Regions from separate parts of the Streptomyces sp. NPDC048277 genome, predicted to be linked through region 2. Evidence: riboswitches for the same ligand, from Rfam matches in the RefSeq annotation. Region 2 holds a riboswitch; the other holds the start of a gene.
What was found. Region 2 has a riboswitch for ZMP and ZTP ahead of AB0D85_RS15300 (bifunctional 5,10-methylenetetrahydrofolate dehydrogenase/5,10-methenyltetrahydrofolate cyclohydrolase). Riboswitches for the same ligand answer to the same signal wherever they lie in the genome.

Region 1 (14,330 bases), on a different contig from region 2:
GGGAATCCTGGAGGGCTACCCACTGGCGGACGGCGCCGAGGTAGTTGCCCAGGTGGAACGAGCCGGCGGTGGGCTGGATGCCGGAGAGCACGCGGGGTCGATCAGAGGCCATGCTCACCATTGTCTCAGAGAGCTCGGGTGGTTTCGGTGCGTGGGAAACCGCGGGCCGGTGGGGGCCGGTCGCGCCCTGCGGCGGAGCCGCAAATGAATGCGGCCCCGCGCCCCTAAAAGCAGGCCGGCTCAGCCCAGGTCGATCTCCGGGTACAGGGGGAAGCCGGCGACCAGGTCCGTCGCGCGCTGGGCGATCTCCGTGGACACCTTCTCGTCCAGGACGTGCGACGCCTTGCTCGGCGCTCCCGACTTCGTCGTGCCCGGCTCCGTCGCGGTCAGGACGCGGTCGATCAGGCCCGCGACCTCGTCCATCTCCGCCGTGCCCAGGCCGCGCGTGGTCAGCGCCGGGGTGCCGATGCGGATGCCGGAGGTGTACCAGGCGCCGTTCGGGTCGGCCGGGATCGCGTTGCGGTTGGTGACGATGCCGGAGTCGAGGAGGGCGGTCTCGGCCTGGCGGCCGGTGAGACCGTAGGAGGACTCGACGTCGATCAGGTTGAGGTGGTTGTCCGTGCCGCCCGTCACCAGCGTGGCGCCCCGGCGCATCAGGCCCTCGGCCAGCGCGCGCGAGTTGTCGACGATGCGCTGGGCGTAGTCCTGGAAGGCGGGCTGCCGGGCCTCGGCCAGGGCGACGGCCTTGGCCGCCATGACGTGCGGGAGCGGGCCGCCGAGGACCATCGGGCAGCCGCGGTCGACCTGGTCCTTGAGGGAGTCGTCGCACAGGACCATGCCGCCGCGCGGGCCGCGCAGCGACTTGTGGGTGGTCGTGGTCACGATCTGGGCGTGCGGGACCGGGTCGAAGTCGCCGGTCAGGACCTTGCCGGCGACCAGACCGGCGAAGTGCGCCATGTCGACCATGAGGGTCGCGCCGACCTCGTCGGCGATCTCGCGCATGATCCGGAAGTTCACCAGCCGGGGGTACGCGGAGTAGCCGGCGACGACGATCAGCGGCTTGAACTCGCGGGCCTGGGCGCGCAGCGCGTCGTAGTCGATGAGCCCGGTGGCCGGGTCGGTGCCGTACGACCGTTGGTCGAACATCTTGCCGGAGATGTTCGGGCGGAAGCCGTGGGTGAGGTGGCCGCCGGCGTCCAGGGACATGCCGAGCATCCGCTGGTTGCCGAAGGCCTGGCGCAGCTCGGCCCAGTCGGCCTCGGAGAGGTCGTTGACCTGGCGGGCGCCGGTCTTCGCCAGGAAGGGGACCTCGACGCGGTCGGCGAGGACGGCCCAGAAGGCGACCAGGTTGGCGTCGATGCCGGAGTGCGGCTGGACATAGGCGTGCCGGGCGCCGAACAGCTCGCGGGCGTGCTCGGCGGCGAGGCCCTCGACGGTGTCGACGTTGCGGCAGCCGGCGTAGAAGCGGCGGCCGATGGTGCCCTCGGCGTACTTGTCGCTGAACCAGTTGCCCATCGCGAGCAGGGTCGCCGGGGAGGCGTAGTTCTCGGAGGCGATCAGCTTGAGCATCTCGCGCTGGTCGGCGACCTCCTGGCCGATGGCGTCGGCGACGCGCGGCTCGACCGCGCGGATCACGTCGAGGGCGGCGCGGTACGCGGTGGACTCGGTGGACAGGGGTGCGGACTGGTCGGACATTCGGGACCTCCGGACATGGCGTTCGGCATTCACGGTTCGGCCCAGGCGCACGGCACTCGATCACACACGAGCCGCTCCCTGATGGTCGGTCCCATCCCAGCGCGCCAGTCACGGCCCGCCGATCACATTACCGGGCACGCCGGGCCCGGGGGCCGTGGCGTCCACCAGTCGGGCACGGACAGACGGTATTAAAGGGATCATCTCGCCGCGTTCTCTGGAGTCGCCGTGACCACTACGGAAGCCCTCATCGCCGCCGCCGACGCGCACAGCGCGCACAACTACCACCCGCTGCCGGTGGTGATCGCGACGGCGGACGGGGCCTGGATGACGGACGTCGAGGGGCGCCGGTACCTGGATTTCCTGGCGGGCTACTCGGCGCTGAACTTCGGGCACGGCCACCCTCGCCTGGTCGCGGCGGCGAAGGCCCAGCTGGAGCGGGTGACGCTGACGTCCCGGGCCTTCCACCACGACCGGTTCGCCGCGTTCTGCACGGAGCTGGCGGAGCTGTGCGGGATGGAGATGGTACTGCCGATGAACACGGGGGTCGAGGCGGTGGAGACCGCCGTGAAGACCGCGCGGAAGTGGGGGTACCGGGTCAAGCACGTGCCCGCGGAGATGGCGAAGGTGGTGGTCGCGAGCGGGAACTTCCACGGGCGTACGACGACCGTGATCAGTTTCTCGACCGATCCGGAGGCGCGGGCGGACTTCGGGCCGTACACGCCCGGCTTCGAGATCGTGCCGTACGGGGACCTGACCGCGATGCGGGCGGCGGTGACCGAGAACACGGTCGCCGTGCTGCTGGAACCGATCCAGGGCGAGTCGGGGGTGATCGTGCCGCCGGCCGGTTATCTGCCGGCGGTGCGGGAGCTGACCCGGGAGCGCAACGTGCTGTTCGTCGCCGACGAGATCCAGTCGGGGCTCGGGCGGACCGGACGGACGTTCGCCTGCGAGCACGAGGGGGTCGTACCGGATGTGTACGTCCTCGGGAAGGCGCTGGGGGGTGGGGTGCTGCCGGTGTCGGCGGTGGTGGCCAGTGCGGAGGTGCTCGGCGTGTTCCGGCCCGGCGAGCACGGGTCCACCTTCGGCGGGAATCCGCTGGCCTGCGCGGTGGGCCTGGAGGTGATCGCGATGCTGCGCACCGGGGAGTTCCAGGAGCGGGCGGCCGTGCTGGGCGAGGTGCTGCATCGGCGGCTGGCGGAGCTCGCGGGCAGCGGGCGGGTGACGGCCGTGCGGGGGCGGGGGCTGTGGGCGGGGGTGGACGTGGATCCGGCGGTGGGGTCGGGACGGGCGGTCTCGGAGCGGCTGCTGGAGCGGGGGGTGCTGGTGAAGGACACGCATGGGGCGACGGTGCGGGTGGCTCCGCCGTTGACCATCGAGGAGGAGGATCTGGAGTGGGGGATCGAGCAGTTGTGGGAGGTTTTGAGCGCCTGATGGGGTGCCGCTGAGGGTTTGATCGCGAGTACCGGTCCGTCGTGGCTTGTCGCGCAGTTCCCCGCGCCCCTTGAGGGGCGCTAAAGGATCACGTGGGGCAGGAAGCGGGCGTAGTCGTCCGTCACCAGACCCTGCGACTCCCTTATGCCCAGGCCCGCGGCCTCCTCCCCGACGACCCACGCACCCAGCACCACATGGTTGCCGTCGAAGTCGGGCAGCGGGGCCAACTGCTGGTAGCAGCAGGGCTCTTCGCGTACGACGGGAGGGCGGCCGGGCTCGTGCACGACCACGCCCGCGCCCTCCCGGCCCAGCAGGGGCTTGCTGACGTAACCCGTCGTGGCGGCCAGTTCCCTGGGCCCGTCCACGTACGCCGGGAGCAGGTTCGGGTGTCCTGGGAACAGCTCCCAGAGGATCGCCAGCAGTGCCTTGTTGCTCAGGAGCATCTTCCAGGCCGGCTCGATCCACATCGTCGTGCCGGTGCCGCCGCCGTTGTCCAGGGTGGCGAGGGCGTGGTCCGCGAAGGCGTCGGTCGTGAGCCATTCCCACGGATAGAGCTTGAAGCAGGCGCGGATGAACCGGAGCCGGTTGTCGACGAAGCGGCCGGAGAGGGTGTCCCAGCCGATCTCCTCCATGGAGATCCAGTCGGTGTCCAGGCCCGCCTGTTCGGCCGTCTCCTTCAGGTACGCGACCGTCATCAGGTCCTCACCGAGTTCGTCGGCGGAGGAGTGGGCGAAGTAGAGGGGGGCGTCCGGCGGGAGGAGGCGGGACTGCTTCCGCCAGGCGGCCACCAGGCGTTCGTGGAGGCTGTTCCACTGGTCGGCGCCCGGGAAGCGGTCCGCCATCCAGAACCACTGGGCCGAGGCCGCCTCCACCAGGGAGGTGGGGGTGTCGGCGTTGTACTCCAGGAGTTTCGCCGGGCCCGTGCCGTCGTAGCGGAGGTCGAAACGGCCGTAGAGGGAGGGGAGTTCGGAGCGGCGCCGCCAGGCCTCGGTCACGGCGGCCACCACGCGCGGGTCCGTGATGCCGAGGTCGGTGAAACGGTCCTTCGCCACGATGTGGCCGGCCGCCGCCAGGCACATCGTGTGCAGTTCCTCGACGGCCTCCTCCAGCGCCTCCACCTCCTCCAGGGTGAAGACGTAGTACGCGCTCTCGTCCCAGTACGGGCGCAGGACGCCGTCGGGGTGGCGGGTGAGGGGGTAGATCAGGCCCTGATCCTCGACGGTCCGCTGCCAGCCGGGGCGGGGGTCGGTCGTACGGCGGCACATGGAACCGGTCAGCCGCCGGAGCTGCCGTGACCGCTGCCGAAGCCGCCGCGGTGGACGCTGTGGCCGTCGCTCGACGAACCGCCCGAGCCCCCGCCGGACTCGCTGAACGAACCGCCCTTGACCCAGCCGCTGCGCTTCTTGCCGCCGTAGTAGTAGTCCGCGTTCACGGTGCTCTTGGTGGCGGTGCAGTTCTTGTCGGTGACGACCCGGTAGCCCTTGCCCGCGGTGTAGCTGCCGCGGTCGACGCAGCGCCTGTCGGGGTCGGAGGAGCAGGCGGTCAGGGCGGCGGCCAGGAGGCCCATACCGCCGAGGACGACCGTGCCCGAGCGCAGTTGCCGGCGCGCGTCCGCCATGTTCGTGCTCCCCCCGTGTGATCTTCGGAGACAGCTTAGACGAATGGTTTCGGCCAGCCCTGAATTGTCATGTACAGGTAAGAAAATCATGTGAAGCCACCGGAGATCCTGTCGGTGCTCCGCGCCCCGCGGGTACCGTCCAGCCTGCCCGTATGTGAACGATCAACTTCGACTCTACGCGCGCAGAACGACCGCCGCAGCACCACCATCAGCACCCGTACCCGCACCGCCATCCCTCTCTCCATCCCCCCACCGACGGAGGAATGACAGATGCCCGGCTTCGCCGCCTCGCGCCGCAAACTCACCACGGCCGCCGCCGTGTTCGGCCTGCTCGCCACCGGTGCCGCCGTCCAGGCCACCACCGCCGCGACCCCCGCCCACGCGGCCACCACCTACAACGTCCTGTTCGACGACGGCCACGCCGAGGAGGCCGGCAACGCGGACTGGATCATCTCCACCAGCAAGCCCGACCCGCTCGGCGAGGACTCCTCCCCGTCGAGTGAGACGGACTGGACCGGGGCGCTGTCGTCCTGGGGCGTCGCGCTCCAGCAGACCGGCGACTACAGCCTGAAGACCGCCACCAGCGCGCTGACGTACGGCGGTTCGTCGTCGACCGACCTGTCGAAGTTCGACGCGCTGGTGCTGCCCGAGCCCAACACCAAGTTCACGACCGCCGAGAAGACGGCGATCATGAAGTTCGTGAAGGCCGGCGGCGGGCTGTTCATGATCTCCGACCACAGCGGGGCCGACCGCAACAACGACGGCTACGACGCGGTCGAGATCCTCAACGACCTGATGACCAACAACAGCGTGGACAGCAACGACCCGTTCGGGTTCTCCATCGACTCGCTGGACATCAGCTCCGGCTACCCGAAGGCCATCAGCGACAGCAGCAACGCGGTGCTGCACGGCGGCTTCGGCACGGTCACCAAGAGCCTGATCGCCGACGGCACGACGGCCACCCTCACGCCCGCCGACAACGCGAACGTGAAGGGGCTGGTGTACCGCAGCGGTTACTCCGGGAACACCGGCGCCTTCTTCCTGACGTCGACGTACGGCAGCGGCCGGATCGCGTTCTGGGGCGACAGCTCGCCCATCGACGACGGCACCGGCCAGTCCGGCAACAAGCTGTACGACGGCTGGAACGACAGCGGCGCCACCAACGCCGCCCTCGCCCTCAACGCCACCGCCTGGCTGGCCGGCGCCAGCTGACGTACGGGGCGAAAGGGAGGAACGGGTCCGGGGGTCGATCACCCCGGGCCCGCTTCTTACTTTTCCGCCGACCGGCCTTTGCTCCCCTCCCCTAGAGTCCCTTTGTGCTCTTTGGAATGGTGTGCGCCCTCGCGGCCGCGATCTGCTTCGGTACGGCGACGGTCCTGCAGGCGGTGGCCGCGCGGGCGGCCGGTGACGGCGCGGGCGGGGAGGCCGCGCTGCTGCTGCGGGCCGTGCGGCAGTGGCGGTACATCGTCGGGCTGGGGCTGGACGGTCTCGGGTTCGTGTTCCAGATCCTCGCGTTGCGGTCGATTCCCATCTACGCCGTGAGCGCGGCCCTGGCGTCGTCCCTCGCGGTGACGGCGGTGGTCGCGGCGCGGCTGCTGCGGGTACGGCTGAGCGGCACCGAGTGGGCCGCGGTGGGGGTGGTGTGCGCGGGGCTCGCGATGCTGGGGCTGGCGTCGGGGCCGGAGGGGAACCGGGCGGGGACCGACGCGCTGACGTACGTGATGCTCGCGATCGCGGTGGGGGTGCTGCTGCTCGGGCTGGTCGGCGGGCGGCTGTCCGGGCGGTGGCGGGCGCTGGTCCTCGGGCTCGGCGCCGGGTTCGGGTTCGGGGTGGTGGAGGTGTCGGTCCGGCTGATCGACACCCTGCGGCCGGCCGGGCTGCTGGCCAACCCCGCGACGTACGCCCTGCTGATCGGTGGCGGCGGCGCCTTCATGCTGCTGACCTCGGCCCTGCAGCGCGGCTCGGTGACCACGGCGACGGCCGGCATGGTGATCGGCGAGACGATCGGCCCGGCGGCGGTGGGGGTGGTGTGGCTCGGGGACCGCACCCGGGAGGGCCTGGCCTGGCTCGGGGTGCTCGGGTTCACGGTGGCCGTGGCGGGGGCGCTGGCCCTGGCCCGGTTCGGGGAGGCGCCGGACACGGAGGGCGCCGACCCCGAGGCGGCGGAACCGGTCAGCCCATCGCGTCCGTGATCCCGTCCCAGAGGCGGGACCTGGCCTCCAGGGCGACGAGGACGGTCTCGACGGCCTCGTGCCAGCGCTGTTCGTCGGTGCCGCACAGGTCGGCGACCATCTGGAGGGCCATGGGGGTGTGCTCCTCGCCGTCGACCTCGATATGGCGGGCGAGGTAGTCACGGAAGAGCGGGAAGCGGTCGGTGCCCTCCTCCTTGACGACCTGGTCGAACATGTCCGGGATCAGGTCCTCGCGGGAGAAGGCGAACGCGGCGGCCCGGCAGTGCAGCGGGCGGTCGGCGATGATCTCGAAGGTCGTGCGCACGAACTCGGCGGCGGGGGCCGGGACCTGGGCCACGCGCAGGGCGGCCTGAACATCGTGGCCCTCGGCGACCAGCGCGACGAAGGTGTCGACGGGGGCGGTGTCGGCCGACGCCTCGGTCATGGCCGCGCGGTAGAGCTCGAAGTGGCTGGTGAAGCCGCCGTTCAGCGCGTCGCTCTCCTCGACCAGCACGATGTCGTTGATCAGCCGGCGCGCGACCGCGGAGCCGCGGGGCACCCAGGGCACGTCGACACAGGTCAGCTCCCGCTGGAGCGACTTGAGCAGGGACATGAAGTCCCAGACGGCGAAGACGTGGTGGGTCATGAACGTCGCCAGGCGATCCCGGTCGGATATCCGCCGGTAAAGCGGGTGGGCGGTCACTTCTTTTCGCGCGGATTCGATCACCGAACGCGCCTGATCAATTGCCTCGCGGCCATCTTCGGACAGATTCCAGACGTACCTCGACACGACGGCTCTCCTTTGTTCCGGGACGGCGATCGTGCAACTTTCACGAGCACCGGGCAAGCACTTTCCGGAATTCCACGAGAGTTACCCGAAGTAGTCGACGACAGAAGACGCCAAGCCCATAGAAAGCGCTATAAAAAGTTACGTTCCGGACACGTTGCGGGCGTCAAAAAATCTCGTTGAACCTTTGAACGCCATGTGTGTCCATTCCGTAAAGGACACCGTGACCAGTAATCCCGTCACCGTCACCGTGGCCTATCACGTGTTGCCGGGTCGCGAGGCCGACTTCCACTCCTGGGGGTGGGCCATGCTGGGCGCGAGCGCCCGTCAGCCGGGGTTCCTCGGCGGTGGCGTCCTTGTCGACCAGGAGGCGGAATGGCATGTCGTGTATCGCTTCGCCACCGAGGACTCGGCGCTGGCCTGGGAGAACTCCCTGGATCGCGGAGAGTGGGAGACCCGGACGAACGGCATCGCCCGGCCCACCGGCCGCCGTAGCGTGCGCGGCTCGAAGGTGTGGTTCGACTCGCTGGCCGGGCCGACTCCGCCGCCTCCGCCGCCCACCCCTCCGGCGAAATGGAAACTGTGGTTCATCAACATGAGCGCGGTTTTCCCACCGGTTCTGCTCTTCAATATCATCGTGATTCCCCATCTCGGTGGCCTGAATCCGCTCATTCGCACCCTGGTGCTCTGCCTCTGTGTGACCGCGCTTGTCACCTGGATTCTCATGCCGCGACTCCAGCGTTTCTTCAAGAAATGGCTGTACCCGCCGCTGCAGGCACTGCGCGGGCGGCACAAACGACGGGCCGCATAGGCCCGGGAACGACCCAAGGGAGGTGGGCGGGTGAAGACCCTGCTCATCGACAATTACGACTCGTACACCTACAACCTGTTCCAGCTGATCGCCGAGGTCAACGGCGAGGAACCGGTGGTGATCCGCAATGACGAGGGGGGCGGCACACCCGCCGGTCTCCCCTTACTCGCGGAGTTCGACAACGTGGTGGTGTCCCCGGGGCCCGGCCATCCGGGAAACAGCCGTGACTTCGGCATCAGCGCCCGGGTGATCGCCGAGTCCACGATCCCCGTGCTCGGCGTCTGCCTCGGCCACCAGGGCATCGCGCTCGGCGAGAAGGCCCGGGTGGCGCCCGCCCCGCAGCCGAGGCACGGGCATCTGACCAGAGTCCGGCACGACGGGCGGGACCTGTTCGAGGGGCTGACCCAGGACTTCACGGCCGTGCGCTACCACTCCCTCGCCGTGCACGAGCCGCTGCCCGCCACCCTGGAGGCCACCGCCTGGGCCGAGGACGGCGTCCTGATGGGCCTGCGCCACCGTCAGCGTCCGCTGTGGGGCGTGCAGTTCCACCCCGAGTCGGTGCTGACCGAGTACGGCCACCGGATGTTGGTCAACTTCCGCAACCTCACGGCCCGGCGGGCCCGCAGAGCCCGCACCAAGAACACCGCGGTCCCGCCGACGGTGGCGGTGATCCCGCGCCCCAGGTCCGCAACCGCACCACGCGGCTCCGCAGCCACCGCATCGGCCGCACCCAGCACGTCCGGGGCCGCGCCCGGCATGTCCGGGGCCGCGCCCGGCACGCCTGGGCCCGTGCCCACCGCCCCTGCCGCATCCGGCGCCCCCGGGTTCGTCCCGACCGCACCCGCCGCGGCCAGCACACCCGGGTCCGCCTCCACCGCACCCGCCGTAGCCGGCACGCTCGGGGCCGAACCCGCCACACCCGCCGCATCCGGCACCCCCGGGTCCACCCCCGCCGCCCCCCTTACCGCCCCCGCGGCAGCCATCCCGCGCCCCCGGCAAGGAGATGCCCCCCGGTCGGCGGATCACCCCCGGCAGGGGGACCGGCCCCGCCCCGTCTACCGGCTGCACACCCGTCAGATCTCCGGTGCCGTCGACACGGAGGCGGCCTTCTCCCGTCTCTTCGCCGCCTCGCCCCGGTCGTTCTGGCTGGACAGTTCGCTCGTCGAGCGGGGGCGGTCGCGCTTCTCCTTCCTGGGTGACGACAGCGGTCCGCTCGCCGAGTTCGTGCGGTACGACGTCACGGCCGGGCGCTGTGTGATCGAGCGGGCCGGACGGCCGCCGCGCAAGGTGTCCGCGAGCGTCTTCGACTATCTGAAGCGGCAGTTGACCAGCCGCCGGGTGGACGCCGACGGGCTGCCCTTCGACTTCACCGGCGGCTATGTCGGCTACTTCGGCTACGAGCTCAAGGCCGACTGCGGCTCCCCGAACCGGCACCGCGCCGACACCCCGGACGCCTGCTGGCTGTTCGCGGACCGGCTGATCGCCGTGGACCACGAGGAGGACGTCACCTACGCGGTCTGCCTGGCGGAGGACACCCCGCGGGCCGCCCGGGAGGCCGGGGAGTGGCTGGAGGCCACCCTGGCCCAGCTCACCTTCCTCGCCCCGGACGCTCCCCGGCCCGCCCCGCCCGCCGCCGAGGCGCCGGACCTGGAGGCCGCCGAACCCTGGCTGGTGCGGGACCGGGCAACCTACCTCGCGGACATCGAGGCCTGCCAACGGGAGCTGCGGGCCGGCACCAGCTACGAGGTCTGTCTGACCGACGCGGCCCGGCTGCCCGCCCCGGCCGACCCCTACGCCTTCTACCGGGAGCTGCGCCGCGTCAACCCGGCGCCGTACGGGGCCATGCTGCGCTTCGGCGACCTGGACGTGGCCGGTTCCTCACCGGAGCGGTTCCTGCGGATCACCCGGGACGGGGTGGCCGAGGCCAAGCCCATCAAGGGCACCGCACCGCGCGGGGCGACCCCCTTCGAGGACGACCGGCTGCGGGACGCGCTCGCGGCGGACGCCAAGACGCGCGCCGAGAACCTGATGATCGTCGACCTGCTCCGCAACGACCTGGGCCGGGTCTGCCGTACCGGAACCGTCCGCGTCCCGCGGCTGATGGCCACCGAGTCGTACGCGACCGTGCACCAGCTGGTGTCCACGGTGACCGGACGGCTGCGCGCGGACACGGACGCGGTGGACTGCGTGCGCGCCTGCTTCCCGGGCGGGTCGATGACCGGCGCCCCGAAGCTGCGCACGATGGAGATCATCGACAGCCTGGAGACCGAGGCCCGGGGCGTGTACTCGGGGGCGCTCGGCTACCTCGGGTGCAGCGGCGGCGCGGACCTCAACATCGTGATCCGCACGGCCGTGATCACCGGCGACCGGATGCAGCTGGGCGCGGGCGGGGCGATCGTCCTGGACTCCGACCCGGCCGCCGAGTACGACGAGATGCTGCTGAAGACGGCCGCGCAGATGCGGGCGCTGCGGGAGCACACGGAGGCCACGGCGGACGCCGTGGAGGAGGCCGCCCGATGACGCTGCCGCTGTCCCGCACGGACGCCCGCGCGAACGCCGACGCCCGCACGAACGCCGACGCCCGGCCGGACGCCCAGTCGGACCCGCGCGCGACCCCCCGGACGAACCCCCGGACGGGCACCCGTACGGACACCGTCAACCTCGCCGGCCACCTGGCCGACCTCGCCGAGCGGCAGGGCTGGGCCGGCCGCCCCGCCTTCCACCAGGGGCACCGCGCCTGGACCCACGGCGAGGTGCACGAGCTCGGGGCCCGGGCCGCCGGTGTCCTCGCCGCACACGGGGTCGGGCCCGGCGACCGGGTGGTGCTGGCGCTGCCGGACGGGATCGCCTGGGTGGTGGCCTTTCTCGCGGTCGCCCGGCTCGGGGCCGTCGCCGTGCTGGTCAACCCCGAACTGCCCGCCGCCGACCACGCGTTCATGGCCGCCGACACCGAGGCCGTGCTCTGCCTGACCGGACCGGGCGCGGAGGATCGTTTCACCGGCCGCCCCCGTCTCGGCGCCGACCAGCTGCTCGCGCTGGCCCCCGCCGCCGACCCGGCGCCCGTCCACCCGGTCGACGCGGACGGCCCGCTGTATGTGCAGTACACCTCGGGGACGACGGGCCGGCCCAAGGGTGTCGTGCACACCCACGCCCACCCGGCCGCCTACCACGACCTCATCGGACGGCGGCTGCTCGGCATCGCCCCGGACGACGTGACCCTGTCGGTGTCCAAGCTGTACTTCGCCTACGGCTTCGGGAACGCCTTCGTCTTCCCGCTCTTCTCGGGGTCCAGCGCCGTCCTGGTGGACCGGCGCCCGGCCCCGGCCGCGGTGGACGAGCTGGTCGCCCGGCACCGGGTGACCCTGCTGTACTCGGTGCCGTCCGCGTACGCGGCGCTGGTCGCCGACCGGGGCACCGGGCAGCACCAGACCTGCTTCGCCTCCGTACGGGCCGCCGTGTCGGCCGGCGAGGGGCTGCCGGCCGGGCTGGGCGACCGGGTCACGGAGCTGCTGGGCGCGCCGGTCCTGGAGCAGATCGGCTCCACCGAAGCCGGGCACGCCTTCTGCGCCAACAGCCTGGACCACGACCACCCGGGCACCGTGGGCCGTCCGGTGCCCGGGTTCGAGGTGGAGCTGCGCGACCGCGACGGACGGCCGGTGCCGGACGGCCACGAGGGCGAGCTGTGGGTGCGCGGGCCGACGGTGACGCCCGGCTATCTCGGCCGGCCCGAGGAGACCGCGCGCACCCTGGTCGGCGGCTGGCTGAACACCCATGACCGGGCGGTCCGCGAACCCGACGGCGCCTACCGCCACCTGGGCCGCTCCGACGACATGGAGATGGTCGGCGGGATCACCGTCTCCCCGCTGGAGGTGGAGGCCGTGCTGCGCACCCACCCGGCGGTGCGGGAGGTGGCGGTGGCCGTGGTCACCGGCCGGCTCCGCGCCTTCGTCGTGCCCGCCGTCACCCCGGCGCCGGAGGGGCTCCAGGAGGAGCTGCTGCGGCTGGCCCGGGAGCGGCTGGCCGCCTTCAAGGTCCCGCGCAGCGTCAGCGTCCTCCCCTCCCTGCCCCGCACCCCGACCGGGAAGCTCCGCCGCCATCTGGTCCGCCAGGGCGCCTGGTGACCGTGCCGGAACGAACGACCTGTCTGAAAGGAACGTCCCATGCAGGAGTCCCTCATCGGTGAGCGCGGGTTCTACCTGGGCCCGCTGTTCCGGCGGGCGGCCGACCGGCACGGCGGGGTGTTCGTCACCCTGGACCGGCCCCTGGACACCCACCCCGACCTCGGCGTCCACCTCAGCTACGGCGAACTGGCCGACGCGGTCGACGAGTTGTCGGCGCGGCTGTGGGCGGCCGGGGTACGGCCCGCCGAGCAGGTCGTCGTACACAAGACGGACAACGTCGACATCGTCCTGCTGACCTGCGCGATCTCCCGGATCGGCGCGGTACCCGTGCTGTTCTCCCCCGCACTGGCCGGCGAGGTGGTCGGCAAGATGCTGCCCAGGCTCCGGCAGCCGTGGCTGGTCACGGACGCGGCGAAACTCAAGGGCCTGGACGTGGCCGGGCTGGTCCGGCAGACCCTCACCGTCGACACCGTGCCCGGCATGGTGTCCCTGGCCGAGCACGCCGGTGCCGAGGTCCCGGCGCCGATCCGGCTGCACCCCCGCGAACCCGCCCTCATCACCCACAGCTCCGGCACCACCGGCGTCCCCAAACTCGCCGTGCACTGCCCCCAGACCATGTGGAACCGGCTGGTCCCGCAGCAGGCGATGGGCTGGCCCACCCGTGGCGAGGTCGCCGCGCTGCACATGTCGTTCGTGCACTCGCGCTTCTACCATCTGCTCGGCGTCCTGCTGCACTTCGGCAGCCCGCTGCTCCTGATCACCGACCCGGACCCGGCGAAGGTCGGCCCGATGCTGGCCCGGCACCGCCCCGGCATCGTCGAGACCCACCCCAACACCTTCGTGCTGTGGGAGGAACTGGCGGACGCGCCCGGTGCCCCGCTGTCGCGGGTCAAGTCGTACGGCTCGACGTTCGACGCGATCCACCCGCGCACGGTACGACGGCTGCTGGGCGCCTCGAAGCGCCGTACCCCCTGGCTGATCCAGCTGTACGGGCAGAGCGAGACGGGGCCGGTCGCCTTCCAGTGGTTCACCCGGCGGAGCGTGGCCCGTGCGGACGGGCGGCGGGTCGGGATCGGGATACCGGGCTTCACCCGCGTCCGGGTCACCGGCCCCGACGGGCAGCCGGTCGCGCCCGGGACACCCGGCCGGATCGAGGCCCGCACCCGCGGCCGCATCCTCACCTACCTCGGCGCCCGCGAGCAGTACGAGCGCCAGCTGGACGGCGAGTGGTGGCAGATGGGCGACATGGGCTACCGGAGCCGGCTGGGCGCGCTGCACCTGATCGACCGGGAGATCGACCAGATCGACTCCGTGCACAGCAATCTGGAGGTCGAGGACGTCCTCATGGACCGGCTGGAGGAGCTGCGTGAGGTCGTCATCGTGCCGGGCGCGGACCGGGAGCCGGTCCCGGTGGTGTGCGTCCGGGGCGAACGGCCGCTGGACCCGGAGCGCTGGCGGGAGGCGACCGCCGACCTGCCCGCGATGGCCGAGCCCCGGCAGTGGAAGTTCGAGGAGCTGCCGATGACGGCGACCTGGAAGGTGAAGCGGGTGGAGATCACCCGGATGCTGGCGGAGGGTGTGCGCGCGTGACACGGGTCGGCGCCCCGGTCGTCGTGGTCGGCGCCGGTCCGGTGGGCCTGTCGGCGGCCCTCGCGCTGCGCGCGCACGAGCTGCCGGTGGTGGTCCTGGAGGCGGA
Region 2 (14,330 bases):
ATCAGCAGCATGATCGTGCCGTGCATCGTGAACGCCTGGTTGAACTGCTCGTTCGACATGATCTGCAGGCCGGGCCGGGCCAGTTCGGCACGCATGAACAGGGCCATCACGCCACCGACGCAGAAGAACGAGAACGCCGTGACCAGATAGAGCGTTCCGATCGTCTTGTGGTCCGTGGTCGTCAGCCACTTGAGGTTCCTCATGCCCCGCCTGTGTCCGGACGGCAGGGGCCGGTCACACTCGGACGGTGCGACGAGCGTCACGGAAACGGGTGTGACGATCGGGAAGGTGCCGGACACGAACGGGACATGAGCAACGACGAGATCTTCGCCGCTGCCTATCGCGAGCACTACTGGGCGGTCAGCCGTTATGTCGCGCGGCGACTGGACGGGCGGGCCGGCGAGGTGGAGGAAGTGGTGGCGGAGGTGTTCACGGTGGCCTGGCGCCGCCGAGCCGACCTGCCGGCCGTCCCGCTGCCCTGGCTGTACGGCGTGGCACGCAACTGCCTCGCCAACGCGGTACGCGGGTACGGGCGCAGGCGCCGGCTGATGGACCGGCTGGGCAACGACGAGACCGCGCACGGACGGCACATCGCGGCCGGCCCCGGCGGCGAGCGGCCCGGCGCCTGGGTGCACGAGGCGCTGGCCCGGCTGTCCCCGGCCGACCAGGAGGTGCTGCGGCTGACCGCCTGGGAGGAACTCGGTGTCGACGAGGTCGCGGTCGTCCTCGGCTGCGGCAGCCGGGCGGCGGCGATGCGGCTGCACCGCGCCCGCCGCCGGCTCAGAGCCGAGATCGACCGACTGCGCCCCCCTGCCGCCGAGGCCCATTCTGAGGCCCATTCTGAGGCCCTTTCCGAGGCCCTTTCCGAGGAACACCGCCATGGCTGACGAACTCGACCTGCTGCGCGCCGCCGACCCGGTGCCCGCCGACGGCCCCCACTACGGCGACGGCCCCCTGGACCACACCGCCGAACGGCACCTGAACCGGCTGCTGCACGCCCCGCGCCCCGGGCGCCGGACCTGGTCGCGGCCGCGCCCGGTGTGGGGGTTCACCGCGGCCGCCGTCGTGGCCGCCACCACGCTGGCCCTGCTGCTCGGCGGCTCCGGCGGCGCTCCCGCGGTCGCCGCACCCCGGCCGCTGACCGTCCGCGCCCACTCCACCCCCGTACCGCTCGACCAGGTCGCGAAACTGGCCGCCGTGGCGGCGGGCGACGGGTCCCCGGCGCTGCGCCAGGGCACCCATGTGCAGTCCTGGAGCCTGGGCATGAGCGACGACGAGCCGCCCCTCACCCTGCCCGAGGAACGCGTGGTGCGCTGGCGGGCGGACGGCAGCCACACCGAGGTGGTGGTGGCGACCGACCCGAGCCACGCGGGCCGGCCCGTCCTCACCGACGAGGGGCTGGTCGAGGACGGCCATGTGCTCAGCCGGCGGACCTTCCCGCCGATGTGGGGCGACGCCCCGCCGCTGTCGACACCCCCGCACGACCCGGCGAAGCTGCGCGCCTACCTGGCCGAGCTGATCCACGGCGACACCCGCAGCACCTCCGAACTCCTCGACGCCACCCAGGAGTTGCTGAACAACTGGACCCTCGGGGCACGGGAGTCCGCGGCCCTGGTTCAGCTCCTCGCCGACGCGAAGGGGTTGCGGCCGGTCGGTCAGGTCACCGACCGGCTGGGCCGCGGCGGGCAGGCGTACGTCTACGACCAGGGCACCGGCGCACGGCGGATGCTGATCCTGGACCCCGCCACCGGTGCCGTACTCGGCCTGGAGACCACGTTCACCCGGGACGAGCCCGAGTACGGGGTGCATGCCGGGGACGTCATGGACTACAGCGCCTGGATGCGCTGACCGTCACACCCCGAGCTGCCGGGCGGCCGCGTCGACGGTCTGCTCCAGCAGTACGGCGATGGTCATCGGGCCGACGCCGCCCGGCACCGGCGTGATCAGCGAGGCGCGCTCGACGGCGCTGTCGAAGTCGACGTCACCGACGTTCCCGTCGTTGTAGCCCGCGTCGAGCACGACCGCGCCCGGCTTGATGTCCTGCCCCCGGATCAGCCGGGGGCGGCCGACGGCGGCGACCACGATGTCCGCCTCGCGGACGGCCGCCGACAGGTCCCCGGTGCGGGAGTGGCAGTAGGTGACCGTGGCGTCGCGGGCGAGAAGGAGCATGCCGGCCGGCTTGCCCAGGATCGCGCTGCGGCCGACGACCACCGCCCGCTTCCCGGCCGGGTCGACGCCGTACGCGTCGAGCAGGCGCAGGATGCCCCCGGGAGTGCAGGAGACGAAGCCCGGCAGGCCGAAGCTCATCGTCGCGAACGACGCGAAGGTCACGCCGTCCACGTCCTTCTCCGGGGCGATCGCCTCGAACGCCGCCCGCTCGTCGACGTGTTCGCCCACCGGGTGCTGCAGCAGGATGCCGTGCACGGCGGGATCGGCCGACAACTCCCGCAGCGCGGCGACGAGTTCCTCGGTGGTCGTGGTGGCGGGCAGGGCCACGTGCCGCGAGGCGATGCCGGCCTTGCGGCTGCGGTTCTGCTTCATCCGGACGTAGGTGACGGAGGCGGGGTCCTCGCCGACCAGCACCGTCGCCAGACACGGCGTGACGCCCGTGCGTGCGGTGAGGCCGGCGGCCTTCTGCGCGGTCTCCTCGACGATCCGGCGGGCGACGGCGGTTCCGTCCATGAGGCGGGCCTGGGTCATGCGCACACTCCTGAGCTGATTGACCTTGATCGCCCAGGCGCACGGCATCGACAGTGCGGGCCGCTCCCCGGTGGTGCTCCACCTCAGCGCCAGTCACGGCCCGCCCCCAGGGTAGCCGAGGCCGTCAGCGCTTCCTGCGGCAGTGCGCGGCACGCAGGACCGTCTCCAGCAGCGCCACGGACGCGCGAGGCCGCGGCCGGCGGCGGTGCCCCAGGGCCGCCCGCGCCGAGAAGGTCCAGGTCAACCGGGAGCTGACCTGGACCCTCGCGGTCCTGCCGACTACTCGTCCCATGCCTGGATCATGAGCTGCTCGGCGATCTTGCCGTCGCGCAGCGTGATCATCGACTCGGCGAGTACCCGGACGCCGTCCCCGTACTCGCAGGACTCGCTGAAGGCGGCGCTGTCGCCCTGCACGACGCACCGGTCCAGCTTGTGCGTCATGTCCCGGCCGTAGACGTCGTCCAGCATCGCGGCGATGTCCTTGCGGCCGTGCAGGACCTTGGGGTGGCTGGGCTGGGTGTTGCGGTCGACGATGCGGATCTCCGCGTCGTCCGCGTAGAGCGCCAGAAGGCTGTTCCCGGTGTTTCCCTCTATGGCCCGGCGCAGTGTCTCGGTGTCGAAGGCGGAACCTGTCGCGGTGCCCATGGTGACCTCCTGCGGGTGCCCGCGACCCGATGCGGAGGGGTCGCGAGAACCCTCCCTTCGAGCGTGCTCCGCCGCGCCGGGCTCGGCAAGCGCAGGCCGGGCACTCCTCCTGACGGGTGAGGGGGAGCGGCTGCCCGTGTCCGGCCCGGTGCCGGGGACGTTGCTGAGGACATGATCTCAACACGACGTATCGTCGCCGCCGTCGGCCTCGCCGTCGGGGTCACCGGCCTCGCCGCGCCGCTGGCGAACGCGGCCGGCGCGAGCCCCCAGCACACCGGGAAGCTCACCGCGCTCGGCGTGCTCGACTCGGTCGCCCGCAGTGACGTCCCGGCGCAGTACAAGGACGAGATCCCGAAGATCTCGGAGCAGGTGCAGGGGCTGAACGGAGTCCAGAGGCTCGGCGAACTGCACCAGCTCACCGACCTGGCCGCGCCCGTCATGGGGCTGGTGCCGGCCGTCGAATCCTGACCCCGGCCGCACACCGAGGGCCGTCCCGCACAAGGGGGCGGCCCTCCGCCGTACCCGGGGCCCGAAGGCGACCTCAGTGCTCCGAGGCCAGGAACTGCGTCGCCGCCAGCTCCGCGTAGAGCGGATCCGCCGCCACCAGCTCGCGGTGCGTGCCCACCGCGCGGACCTGTCCCGCGTCCATCACGACGATCCGGTCCGCCATCGTCACCGTCGACAGCCGGTGCGCGACCACCAGCACCGTGGTCGACCGCGCCACATCGGCGACCGTGTCCCTGAGCGCCGCCTCGTTCACCGCGTCCAGCTGCGAGGTCGCCTCGTCCAGGAGCAGCAGCCGGGGCCGGCGCAGCAACGCCCTCGCGATCGCGACCCGTTGCCGCTCCCCGCCGGACAGCTTGGTGCCACGGTGGCCGACCAGGGTGTCCAGCCCCTGGGGCAGCCGCGCGACCAGGCCGTCCAGGCGGGTCGTCTTCACCACCCGGGTCACCGCGTCCTCGTCCGCGTCCGGGTTGCCGAGCAGCAGGTTGTCCCGCAGCGAGCCCGACAGCACGGGCGCGTCCTGCTCGACGTACCCGATCGCGGAACGCAGCAGGGGCAGGTCCCAGTCGGCCAGCGGGCGGCCGTCGAGGGTGATCGCGCCGGACTCGGGGTCGTAGAACCGCTCGATGAGCGAGAAGACGGTGGTCTTGCCGGCGCCGGACGGGCCGACGAACGCCGTCATGCCCCGCGCGGGTATCGCGAAGCTGACCCCGTGGTGGACGTACGGCAGGTCGTCGGCGTAGCGGAAGCGTACGTCGGTGAAGGCGAGAGAGGCCGGTTCGGCGCCGGCGGACGGCAACTCGGCGGGCTCGGCCGCGGGTTCGGCGGGCAGCAGCAGTGCCTCCTGGATCCGGGCCAGTGCGCCCGCGCCGGTCTGGTACTGGGTGATCGCGCCGACGACCTGCTGGATCGGCGACATCAGGTAGAAGACGTAGAGCAGGAACGCCACCAGCGTGCCCACGCCGATCGCGCCGGTCGCCACCCGCGCCCCGCCCACCGCCAGCACCGTGATGAACGCCAGCTGCATCGCGAGCCCCGCCGTGTTGCCCGCCGCGGCCGACCACTTGGCGGCGCGCACGCTCTGCCGCCAGGACTCCTCGGCGGCCGCGTGCAGGGCCTGCTCCTCCCGGTGCTCGGCGCCGGATGCCTTCACCGTCCGCAGCGCGCCCAGGACCCGCTCCAGCGAGGCACCCATCACACCCACCGCGTCCTGCGCCCGGCGGCTGGCCCGGTTGATGCGCGGCACGATCGTGCCCAGCACCGTGCCGGCCCCGGCGATCACCGCGAGCGTGACGCCGAGCAGCACCGGATCGACCACCCCCATCATCACCACCGTGGCGACCAGGGTGAGTCCGCCGGTGCCGAGCGCGACCAGCGAGTCCGTGGTCACCTCGCGCAGCAGGGTGGTGTCCGAGGTGATCCGCGCCATCAGGTCGCCGGGCTCGGTACGGTCCACGGCGGCGATCCGCAGCCGCAGCAGATACGACGACAGGGTGCGCCGCGCCCCGAGCACCACCGACTCGGCGGTGCGCCGCAGCACGTACGAACCCAGCGCGCCCAACGCGGCGTTGGTGACCACCAGACCCGCCATGGCGAGCAACTTCCCGGTGATGGAACGGTCGTGGGACAGGTCCTCGATCAACCCCCGTGCCACCAGCGGCAGCAGCAGCCCGGTCGCGCCCGTCACCAGCGAGAGCACCGCACCCGCCAGCAGGGCCCAGCGGTGCGGCCGTACATAGGAGAGGAGCAGCCGGAACACGGACGGACCGGTCCGCTCTCGCGTCTCTCTCGTGGGCACTGCGTCTGCGGTGGTCACGGTGCTCCTCGTCCGGGAGGTGGGGCGCCCCCCAGGCTACGACGGCCGCTCCCGGCTCCGGGCCCGCTCATCCACGGGCGGAACCGATCCTCGCCAGGGTCGCGTCGAGGTCGGCCGGGCGCGGCCGGTTGTGGGGCAGCTTCGACAGGACCGCGGCCATCCCGCAGGTGTCGGTGAGCGCCGAGAACACCAGGCCGCCCGCGATCCCCGCCGACAGCAGCAGCCAGGCCGGGTGCAGCAGCCCGAGGCCCAGGCCCGCGAGGACGACCGAGCCGGCGGTGAACCGCACCTGGCGCTCCATGGCCCAGGTCGCGCGCGACCCGCCCCGCGGCCGGTGCAGTTCGTGGCCGCGCTCGGCCCAGCCGCGGGTGCCGCCGGTGAGGGTGGCCGCCGGGATGCCGTGCTCGGCGAGGACCGCCCGGGCGTTCTCGGCCCGGGCGCCGGAGGCACACACCAGGAGGAGCTGGCCGTCCGCCGCGCGGAGCGTGGGCAGGGCCCGGCGCAGGGCGTCCAGGGGGATGTTGTGGGCGCCGGGCACATGGCCGGAGGCGTACTCGCCCGGTGTGCGGACGTCGACGACGGTCAGTTCCGGGAGGCGGGCGAGGGCCTGGTCGGGGGCGAGATCGGGGTTCGGGGGAGTGGTGGTCATGGCGGGTGCGATCCTTCCTTGCAGTGAGGGGTGACGGGTTTGCCCGAGGGGCGGGTAAAATACCCCTACGGGTATGTGAGGAGTGGTCGTGGAGCTTCAGTTCGAGGGCGATGAGCTCAAGTCGGTCCTGAACCGGCTGCGCCGGGCGCAGGGGCAGATCTCCGGAGTGATCAAGATGATCGAGGAGGGCCGTGACTGCGAGGACGTGGTCACCCAGCTCGCCGCCGCCTCGCGCGCCCTGGACCGGGCGGGCTTCGCGATCATCGCGACCGGGCTCCAGCAGTGCATCATCGACCCCGCCCGCAACGGGGCGGACGGTGAGACGACCGCGCAGATGAAGGCCCGGCTGGAGAAGCTGTTCCTTTCACTGGCCTGAGGCGCACGGGTCGGAACCCGTCGGCCTGGGACGCCCGGGTCAGAACACCGCGTCGGCCAGCATGAACCCGGCCACCGCGAGCAGCGCGTACGCGAAGAGCCGCTGGAGGGTGCCGGGGGACAGCCGGGCGGCGAGCCGCTTGCCGTCCCAGGCGCCGAGGATCGCCGTCGCGGCGAACGGGCCCACGGTCGTCCAGTCGACGTCCGCCGCCGATCCGGAGCGCGCCGCGAGGGCGGTGAGCGAGTTGATCGTGATGACCAGCAGGCTGGTGCCGATCGCCGCCCGCATCCGCAGGCCCACGACGTTCACCAGGGACGGTACGGCGAGGAAGCCGCCGCCCACGCCGAGCACCCCGGTCACCGCGCCGAGTCCGGCGCCGGCCCCGGCCACCCGGGAGGCCCGGACCGGTGCCGGCCCCGTGGCCCCGGTGGCCGGCGGCCTCAGCATCCGCAGCGCCGCCACGGCGGCGAGCACCGCGAACGCCCCGGTCAGCAGCGCGGCCGGCAGGTGCCGGGACACCAGCCCGCCGACCGCGGCCGGCACGATTCCCGCCGCCGCGAACACGGCACCGGCCCGCCAGCGCACGGTGCCCTCGCGGGCGTGCGCGACGAGCGCGGTGGCCGAGGTGACGGTGACGACGACCAGGCTCGCGGTGGTGGCCGCGGCCGGGGTGAAACCGAGCAGATAGATCAACGCGGGCACCGCCAGCACGCTGCCGCCACCGCCCAGGGCCCCGAGCGCCAGGCCGGTGAACGCCCCGGCGCCCAGGGCGAGCAGAAGAGCGCTCATGCGGGGGTGCCCTCGGCGCTCACCGCGAGTCCCGCCGCGCTCCAGGCGCCCATGCCCCCCACGACGTCCACCGCGTCCAGGCCACGGGCCGTGAGCAGCGCCGCCGCCTCGCGGGACCGCCTGCCGGAGCGGCAGATCACGACGATCGGCCGGTCCTCGGCGGCGGGCGGGAGCGGAGCGCCGGCCGCCAGCGCCGACAGCGGAGCGTGCAGGGCCTGGGGCGCGTGCCCGGACGCCCAGTCGGCGGCCTCGCGGACGTCCAGCAGGACGGCACCGGCGTCCGTGCGCTCCTGTGCCTCGGCCGGGGTGAGCCGGGCCATCGGCAGACCGGCCTCGCGGGCCGCGGCGAACCCGTCGTCGACGGCGACCACGTCCCGCCCGGCCGCGTCGAGGAGCGACGCGGCGACGGCGGCCCGCATCCCGCCCGCGCAGTGCACCCACACCGTGCCGCCGGGTATCTCGCCCAGCCGCTCCCGCACCTGGTGCAGGGGTATGTGGAGCGAGCCCCGGAGGTGACCGCCGGCCCGCTCGGAGTCCCGGCGTACGTCCAGGACGACGAGTCCGTCCGTCCCGTGTGCGGCCAGCTCCGCGAACGTGGCCCGCGGGAAGGAGCGCGGGGTGTCTCCCGGACGCAGCCAGGACTGCGGTGCGCCGGTGCCGGCCGCGGCCGGGCGGTCGATGCCGACGCGGGTCAGTTCCCGCTGGGCGGCGGCGAGTTGTGCCGCCGACTCGGCGAGGAGCGTCACCGGCCTGCCCCAGGGCAGCAGCCAGGCCAGATAGACGGCGAGCTGCCCGTCGGCCTCGAAGTTGAGCGTCCCGGAGACATGCCCCTCGGCGAACGCCACCCGGTTGCGCAGGTCCACGACCCACTCCCCGGCGGCCAGCCGGGCCGCGATCTCCTCGGCGTCCGCCGGGCGCGGCGGAGTCAGGTCGACGGGGGCCGGGCCCCCCGAGTTCACCGGGCCCATGTGCGCGTAGTACGCCGGCACGTCGTCCAGCCCGGCCAGCAGCTCGGCCACGAACGTGTCGACGTCCTTGACCAGCGCCGCGTTGACCGCGCGCTCCCGGCCGATGGTGGTCGCGGAACCGGACGCGTCCCCGGCCGAGCAGAAGCTGCCGAAACCGTGCGTCGGCAGCACCGCCGTCCCGTCCGGCAGCTCGGCGGCCAGCCGGTGCGCCGAGGCGTGCTGCGCCCGGGCCAGCCCGTCGGTCAGCCGGGGCTCCACCAGGTCGGGCCTGCCGACCGTACCGATCAGCAGTGAGCCGCCCGTGAACACGGCCGCCGCCCCGCCGTCCTCCTCCAGGACGTACGAGGTGTGGTGCGGGGTGTGCCCCGGCGTGGCCAGCGCCCGCAGCGCCAGCCCCTCCTCGATCTCCAGCACGTCCCCGTCGGCCACCGCCGTGTGCTCGTACGCCACCCGTGCCCCGGCCGGTACCGCATAGGCGGCCCCGGTGAGCCGGGCCAGCTCCAGTCCGCCCGAGACGTAGTCGTTGTGCAGATGCGTCTCGACGACATGCGTGAGCCGCACCCCGCGCCGGGCGACGGCCTCGATCACGCGGTCTATGTCCCTGGGCGGATCGACCACGACGGCACGGTGCGCACCGCCCGCCAGATAGCCGCGGTTGCCCAGCCCGGGCACCTCGATGGTGTCGACGAAGGACACGGCAGCACTCCTTTCCCGATCCCCGGCCCTGATTACCCCCGGGGGTATGTTCACCACCGTAGCAGAGGTACCCCCGGGGGTATCTGACCGGCATCGTCGAAGGGTGAGCGGTGGCCGACCGGAAAGATCCGGAACGATCGACGTGCTCCGTGCCGTTACCGATCAGTCACGCGTAGGGTCGTGAGCAGCACGTCAATAGATCGACGGAAGGGTCAGGAGCATGGCGCAGGAAGTACGCGGCGTGATCGCACCGGGGAAGAACGAGCCGGTGCGGGTCGAGACGATCGTGGTGCCGGACCCCGGGCCGGGCGAAGCCGTCGTACAGGTGCAGGCCTGCGGGGTCTGTCACACCGATCTGCACTACAAGCAGGGCGGTATCAATGACGAGTTCCCGTTCCTGCTCGGCCACGAGGCCGCCGGTGTCGTGGAGTCGGTCGGCGAGGGCGTCACGGACGTCGCGCCCGGCGACTTCGTGATCCTCAACTGGCGTGCCGTGTGCGGCAACTGCCGGGCCTGTCTGCGCGGCCGCCCCTGGTACTGCTTCAACACGCACAACGCGAAGCAGAGGATGACCCTCGCCTCGACCGGGCAGGAGCTCTCCCCGGCCCTCGGCATCGGCGCCTTCGCCGAGAAGACGCTGGTCGCCGCCGGGCAGTGCACCAAGGTCGACCCGGCGGTGTCGCCCGCCGTCGCGGGCCTGCTCGGCTGCGGGGTGATGGCCGGCATCGGCGCCGCGATCAACACGGGCAACGTCGGCCGGGGCGACTCGGTCGCCGTCATCGGCTGCGGCGGTGTCGGCGACGCGGCGATCGCCGGGTCGAACCTGGCCGGGGCCGCGAAGATCATCGCCGTCGACATCGACGACCGGAAGCTGGAGAAGGCCCGCACCCTGGGCGCCACGCACACGGTCAACTCCCGCGAGAACGACGCGGTCGAGGCGATCCGCGAGCTGACCGGCGGTTTCGGCGCCGACGTCGTCATCGAGGCGGTCGGCCGCCCGGAGACGTACCAGCAGGCGTTCTACGCCCGCGACCTCGCCGGCACGGTCGTCCTGGTCGGCGTGCCGACCCCCGAGATGAAGCTCGAACTCCCGCTCCTCGACGTCTTCGGCCGCGGCGGCGCGCTCAAGTCCAGCTGGTACGGCGACTGTCTGCCCTCCCGGGACTTCCCCATGCTGATCGACCTGCACCTGCAGGGCCGGCTGCCGCTGGACGCCTTCGTGACCGAGACCATCCAGCTCGACGAGGTGGAGAAGGCGTTCGAGCGGATGCACGGCGGCGACATCCTGCGCTCGGTGGTGGTGCTCTGATGACCACGCGCATCGAACGACTCGTCACCGCGGGGCAGTTCACGCTCGACGGCGGCACCTGGGACGTCGAGAACAACGTGTGGATCGTGGGCGACGAACGCGAGGTGATCGTCATCGACGCCGCCCACGACGCCCAGGCCATCGCCGAAGCGGTCGACGACCGCACCCTGAAGGCGATCGTGTGCACCCACGCCCACAACGACCACATCGACGCCGCGCCCGCCCTCGCGGACCTCACCGGCGCCAAGATCTGGCTGCACCCCGACGACCTGGCGCTGTGGAAGCAGACCCACCCCGACCGCGACCCCGACAACCACCTGGCCGACGGGATGGTCATCGAGACCGCGGGCACCGACCTGACCGTGCTGCACACCCCCGGCCACGCGCCCGGTGCCGTCTGCCTCTACGACCCCGGACTGGGCACCGTCTTCACCGGCGACACCCTCTTCCAGGGCGGCCCCGGCGCGACCGGCCGGTCGTACTCCCACTTCCCGACGATCATCCACTCCATCCGGGAGAAGCTGCTCACCCTCCCGCCGGAGACGAAGGTCCTGACCGGACACGGCGACCCGACCACGATCGGCGCCGAGGCGCCCCACCTGGAGGAGTGGATCGCCCGGGGCCACTGACCGGGACCCGTCGGCCGTCACATCATCAGCCGGGTCGGCCAGCGCGCCGGATGCCCCGGCGGCAGGGCGAGGTCCTTCCGCACCGCGGTGTAGTACCCCTCACGGCCGGCCCGCTGACGCTCCAGCAACTGCTGCCAGGCGTCCGGGTCGACCGTCCCCGACCGCATGAACCTCTCCATCTCCATCACAATGGTCACTCACTCCCGGGCCCGCTCCACCACCTCCGGACTGCCCAGCATGATCAGCGCCTCCCCGGCCGGGTCGCGCCCGTCCGTGGCCTCCGCCAGCAGCGGCTCGGCCTCGGCCGGGGACAACGGGTGCGGATGCGGGTCGTTGCCGAGGTGGGAGGCCACGCGGTACGACAGGTTCACCGACCTCTTCAACGCCCGCGCGTACTCGCTGTACACCCCCAGCCGCCGCTCGTCCCAGCGCGCCTCCTGCTCCCGCCGGAACCGTGCCCGGTCACCCCGCACCACCGCGAGATACGAACCGAGCGCGCCGATCACGACGCCTATGAGAGCCGGGAGTTGCTGCAAGAACGCGGACATGGGTGCACGGTATCCGTCCTGTTGATCGTCCGGCCCGTACGTCGTCGCCATGGCCTTGCGCCTGTCACAGAGTCGCTGACGCCGTCGTGAGCACGTCCAGTACCCGGCGGGTGTCGTCCTCGGTGGTCCGCCAGTTGCTGAATGCCGCTCGCAGCGCCGGCAGCCCGGCGTGGACGGTCGGGGTCAGGAACGCCTCCCCGGACGCGGCGACCGCCCGGGCCAGGGCGTCCACCCGCTCCTGCGTCGGCTTCTCGGCGAGTGTGAAACAGACCACGTTGAGCCGGACCGGGGCCAGCAGACGCAGACCGGGCAGCGCGTCGATGCCCGAGCCCAGGCGGCGGGCCAGCTCGACGTTGCGCTCGACGATCTCGCGGTGCCCGGCACGGCCGTACGCCATCAGGGAGAACCAGGCCGGCAGCGCCCGCATCCGGCGGGAGTTCTCCGGGGTGAGGTGCAGGAAGTCGGGATCGCCGGTCGGCAGGCCCAGGTAGGGGGACGCGTTGTGGAACACGGCCACCTGGAGGTCGCGGCGGCGGGTGAACTGGACGGCCGCGTCGTAGGGGACGTTGAGCCACTTGTGCAGGTCCACGCAGACCGAGTCCGCCGCGTCCAGGCCGGCCACGAGCGGGGCGTGGGCGGGGGAGAGGGCGGCGAACGCGCCGAACGCGGCGTCCACGTGCAGCCAGAAGTCGTGACGCTCCTTCAGGGCGGCGATAGCCCGCAGGTCGTCGAAGTCGACCGTGTTCACCGTGCCCGCGTTGGCGACGACGATCACCGGCCGCCCGTCCAGCGCGTCCAGCGCCGCGTCCAGCGCGGTCACGTCCACCGCCTCCCGCCCGCCGGGCAGCAGCGGCACCTGCCGCAGCCGGTCGCGCCCGATGCCGAGGACCGACAGCGCCTTGCCGACGCTGGAGTGCGGACTGCCGGAGAGCACGTCGACCGGGCCCAGCGCGGCGGCCCCCGCCCGGGAGACATCCACCCCGAGCCGCTCGCCCAGCCACTCGCGGGCGATCGCCAGACCGACCGTGTTCGACATCGTCGCCCCGGTCACGAACGCCCCGCTGTGCGCCTCGCCGAGCCCGAACAGCCCGGCCAGCCAGCCCACGGTCTCGTGCTCCAGGGCGGCGCCCCAGGAGCCGGTGGCCCCGGACAGGTTCTGGTCGTAGGCCGAGGTCAGCCAGTCGCCGGTGAGGGAGGCGGGCGTCACTCCACCGGTGACGAAACCGAGGTACCGTGGCCCGGCCGAGGCGGACAGACCCGGCGCCCACCGCTCGGTGAACCGGGCCAGCGCGCCGGCCCCGCCCTCCCCCCGCTCGGGCAGCGTCGCCCGGGTGGGCGCGGGCCCGAGCGCGACCACCGGCCGCTCGGCCGACCCGGCCACCTCATGGGCGGCCATGTCACGGGCGGACTGGAGCAGTTCGGGAAGCCGGGCGAGATCGTCGGCGAGTACGGGATCCATGATCCGCAGACTAGGACGGCCGTGACACGGTGGGCGCGGGCCACTTCAGGGAAAGTGGACCGATGCCGGCCGGGGAGACCGCGGCGCCGAAGTCAACCGTTTCGTCACAGACCGACCCGGACCACAACCAATGCCCGTAGCGGCCGGTCTAGGACGACGACATCGCAGGACACAGGAAAAGGAGACAGACATCACATGGGGGACATAAGCAGACGAAGTGCCGTCGTGTTCGGTGTCACCGGGCTCGTGGCGCCGCTCGCGCTCGCCTTCACCGCCGCTCCGGCGCAGGCCGCGAGCTGCACCACCCAGGCCGGGCCGTACCAGAAGCAGGTGGAGAAGTTCCTCGGGCGGCCGGTCGACGGCAAGCAGTCCGCCGCCGACTGCAAGGCGATCCAGGCCTTCCAGAACAAGCACGGCATCACGCCGGCCGTCGGGTACGCGGGTTCCGTCACCTGGGGCGTGATGGACCTCATGAACAAGCAGAAGGCCGTCGGGAACAACCCCAACAAGGACGGCAAGTGCCCCACGAACAAGGGGCGCATCGCCTGCGTCAACCTCACGCTCCAGCTGTCCTGGATCCAGGACGGGAACAAGCTCGTCTACGGCCCGGTTCCGGTCCGCACCGGCCGCAAGGGGTTCGCCACCCGTACCGGCCTGAAGAAGATCTACTGGCGGGACATCGACCATGTCTCGTCCGTCTACAACGTGCCGATGCCCTACAGCCAGTTCTTCGACGGCGGCCAGGCCTTCCACTCGGTGAACCTCAGCATGTGGAACCCGCCGGGCTCGCACGGCTGCGTCAACATGACCACCACCACCGCCAAGAAGTACTGGTCGCTGCTGAAGACCGGTGACGACGTCTTCGTGTACGGCCGCAAGCCGGGCACCTGACGGCACCCGGCCCCGGCCGGTCCCTTCGGCTCAGCTCTCCGGGGCGTCCCCGAAGTCCGGGATCTCCAGCCTGGCCCCACCCTGCCGCGCGGACTCGTGCGCGATGATGCCCGGCAGGGTGTAGCGGGCGGCCACCCACGCGTTGACCGACGGCAGGGTGCGCGAGTTCACAGCCGTCACGAAGTCGTCGACCAGGAAGTGGTGGCTGCCCTCGTGCCCGTTGTGCAGCGCGTCGAACTCCCGCGGCAGCCGCGCCCGGTCGTGCACCGGCGCCGAACCGGACGTGAAGGCCGCCCGCAGCTCCGGCGCGATGTGCTGGAGCGACGGGTCGTCGGGTGACATGGTGGGCTT

Region 1: it holds a riboswitch for ZMP and ZTP, as region 2 does, so the genes downstream of both, AB0D85_RS01915 (glycine hydroxymethyltransferase) here and AB0D85_RS15300 (bifunctional 5,10-methylenetetrahydrofolate dehydrogenase/5,10-methenyltetrahydrofolate cyclohydrolase) in region 2, are expected to answer to the same signal.

What each region holds. Positions count from the first base shown of each region.
Region 1 covers NZ_JBEZLQ010000001.1:384,446-398,775, reverse strand. Annotated here, with positions in the region: gene trpS (tryptophan--tRNA ligase) at 1-112, opposite strand, end outside; gene AB0D85_RS01915 (glycine hydroxymethyltransferase) at 241-1,695, opposite strand; ZMP/ZTP riboswitch at 1,728-1,817, opposite strand; gene rocD (ornithine--oxo-acid transaminase) at 1,921-3,126, shown strand; gene AB0D85_RS01905 (glutathionylspermidine synthase family protein) at 3,207-4,391, opposite strand; gene AB0D85_RS01900 (hypothetical protein) at 4,400-4,744, opposite strand; partial or broken gene AB0D85_RS01895 (hydrolase) at 5,015-5,953, shown strand; gene AB0D85_RS01890 (DMT family transporter) at 6,073-6,936, shown strand; gene AB0D85_RS01885 (DUF3050 domain-containing protein) at 6,917-7,642, opposite strand; gene AB0D85_RS01880 (hypothetical protein) at 7,926-8,513, shown strand; gene pabB (aminodeoxychorismate synthase component I) at 8,544-11,033, shown strand; gene AB0D85_RS01870 (AMP-binding protein) at 11,030-12,634, shown strand; gene AB0D85_RS01865 (AMP-binding protein) at 12,674-14,224, shown strand; gene AB0D85_RS01860 (FAD-dependent monooxygenase) at 14,221-14,330, shown strand, end outside.
Region 2 covers NZ_JBEZLQ010000006.1:6,438-20,767, forward strand. Annotated here, with positions in the region: gene ctaD (cytochrome c oxidase subunit I) at 1-203, opposite strand, end outside; gene AB0D85_RS15290 (sigma-70 family RNA polymerase sigma factor) at 309-887, shown strand; gene AB0D85_RS15295 (CU044_5270 family protein) at 880-1,848, shown strand; gene AB0D85_RS15300 (bifunctional 5,10-methylenetetrahydrofolate dehydrogenase/5,10-methenyltetrahydrofolate cyclohydrolase) at 1,852-2,700, opposite strand; ZMP/ZTP riboswitch at 2,725-2,807, opposite strand; gene AB0D85_RS15305 (hypothetical protein) at 2,825-2,992, opposite strand; gene AB0D85_RS15310 (nuclear transport factor 2 family protein) at 2,980-3,345, opposite strand; gene AB0D85_RS15315 (hypothetical protein) at 3,517-3,813, shown strand; gene AB0D85_RS15320 (ABC transporter ATP-binding protein) at 3,887-5,665, opposite strand; gene AB0D85_RS15325 (rhodanese-like domain-containing protein) at 5,733-6,314, opposite strand; gene AB0D85_RS15330 (metal-sensitive transcriptional regulator) at 6,403-6,690, shown strand; gene AB0D85_RS15335 (sulfite exporter TauE/SafE family protein) at 6,730-7,479, opposite strand; gene AB0D85_RS15340 (MBL fold metallo-hydrolase) at 7,476-9,143, opposite strand; gene AB0D85_RS15345 (S-(hydroxymethyl)mycothiol dehydrogenase) at 9,364-10,452, shown strand; gene AB0D85_RS15350 (MBL fold metallo-hydrolase) at 10,452-11,081, shown strand; partial or broken gene AB0D85_RS15355 (hypothetical protein) at 11,099-11,629, opposite strand; gene AB0D85_RS15360 (pyridoxal-dependent decarboxylase) at 11,694-13,088, opposite strand; gene AB0D85_RS15365 (L,D-transpeptidase) at 13,284-13,979, shown strand; gene AB0D85_RS15370 (Gfo/Idh/MocA family oxidoreductase) at 14,010-14,330, opposite strand, start outside.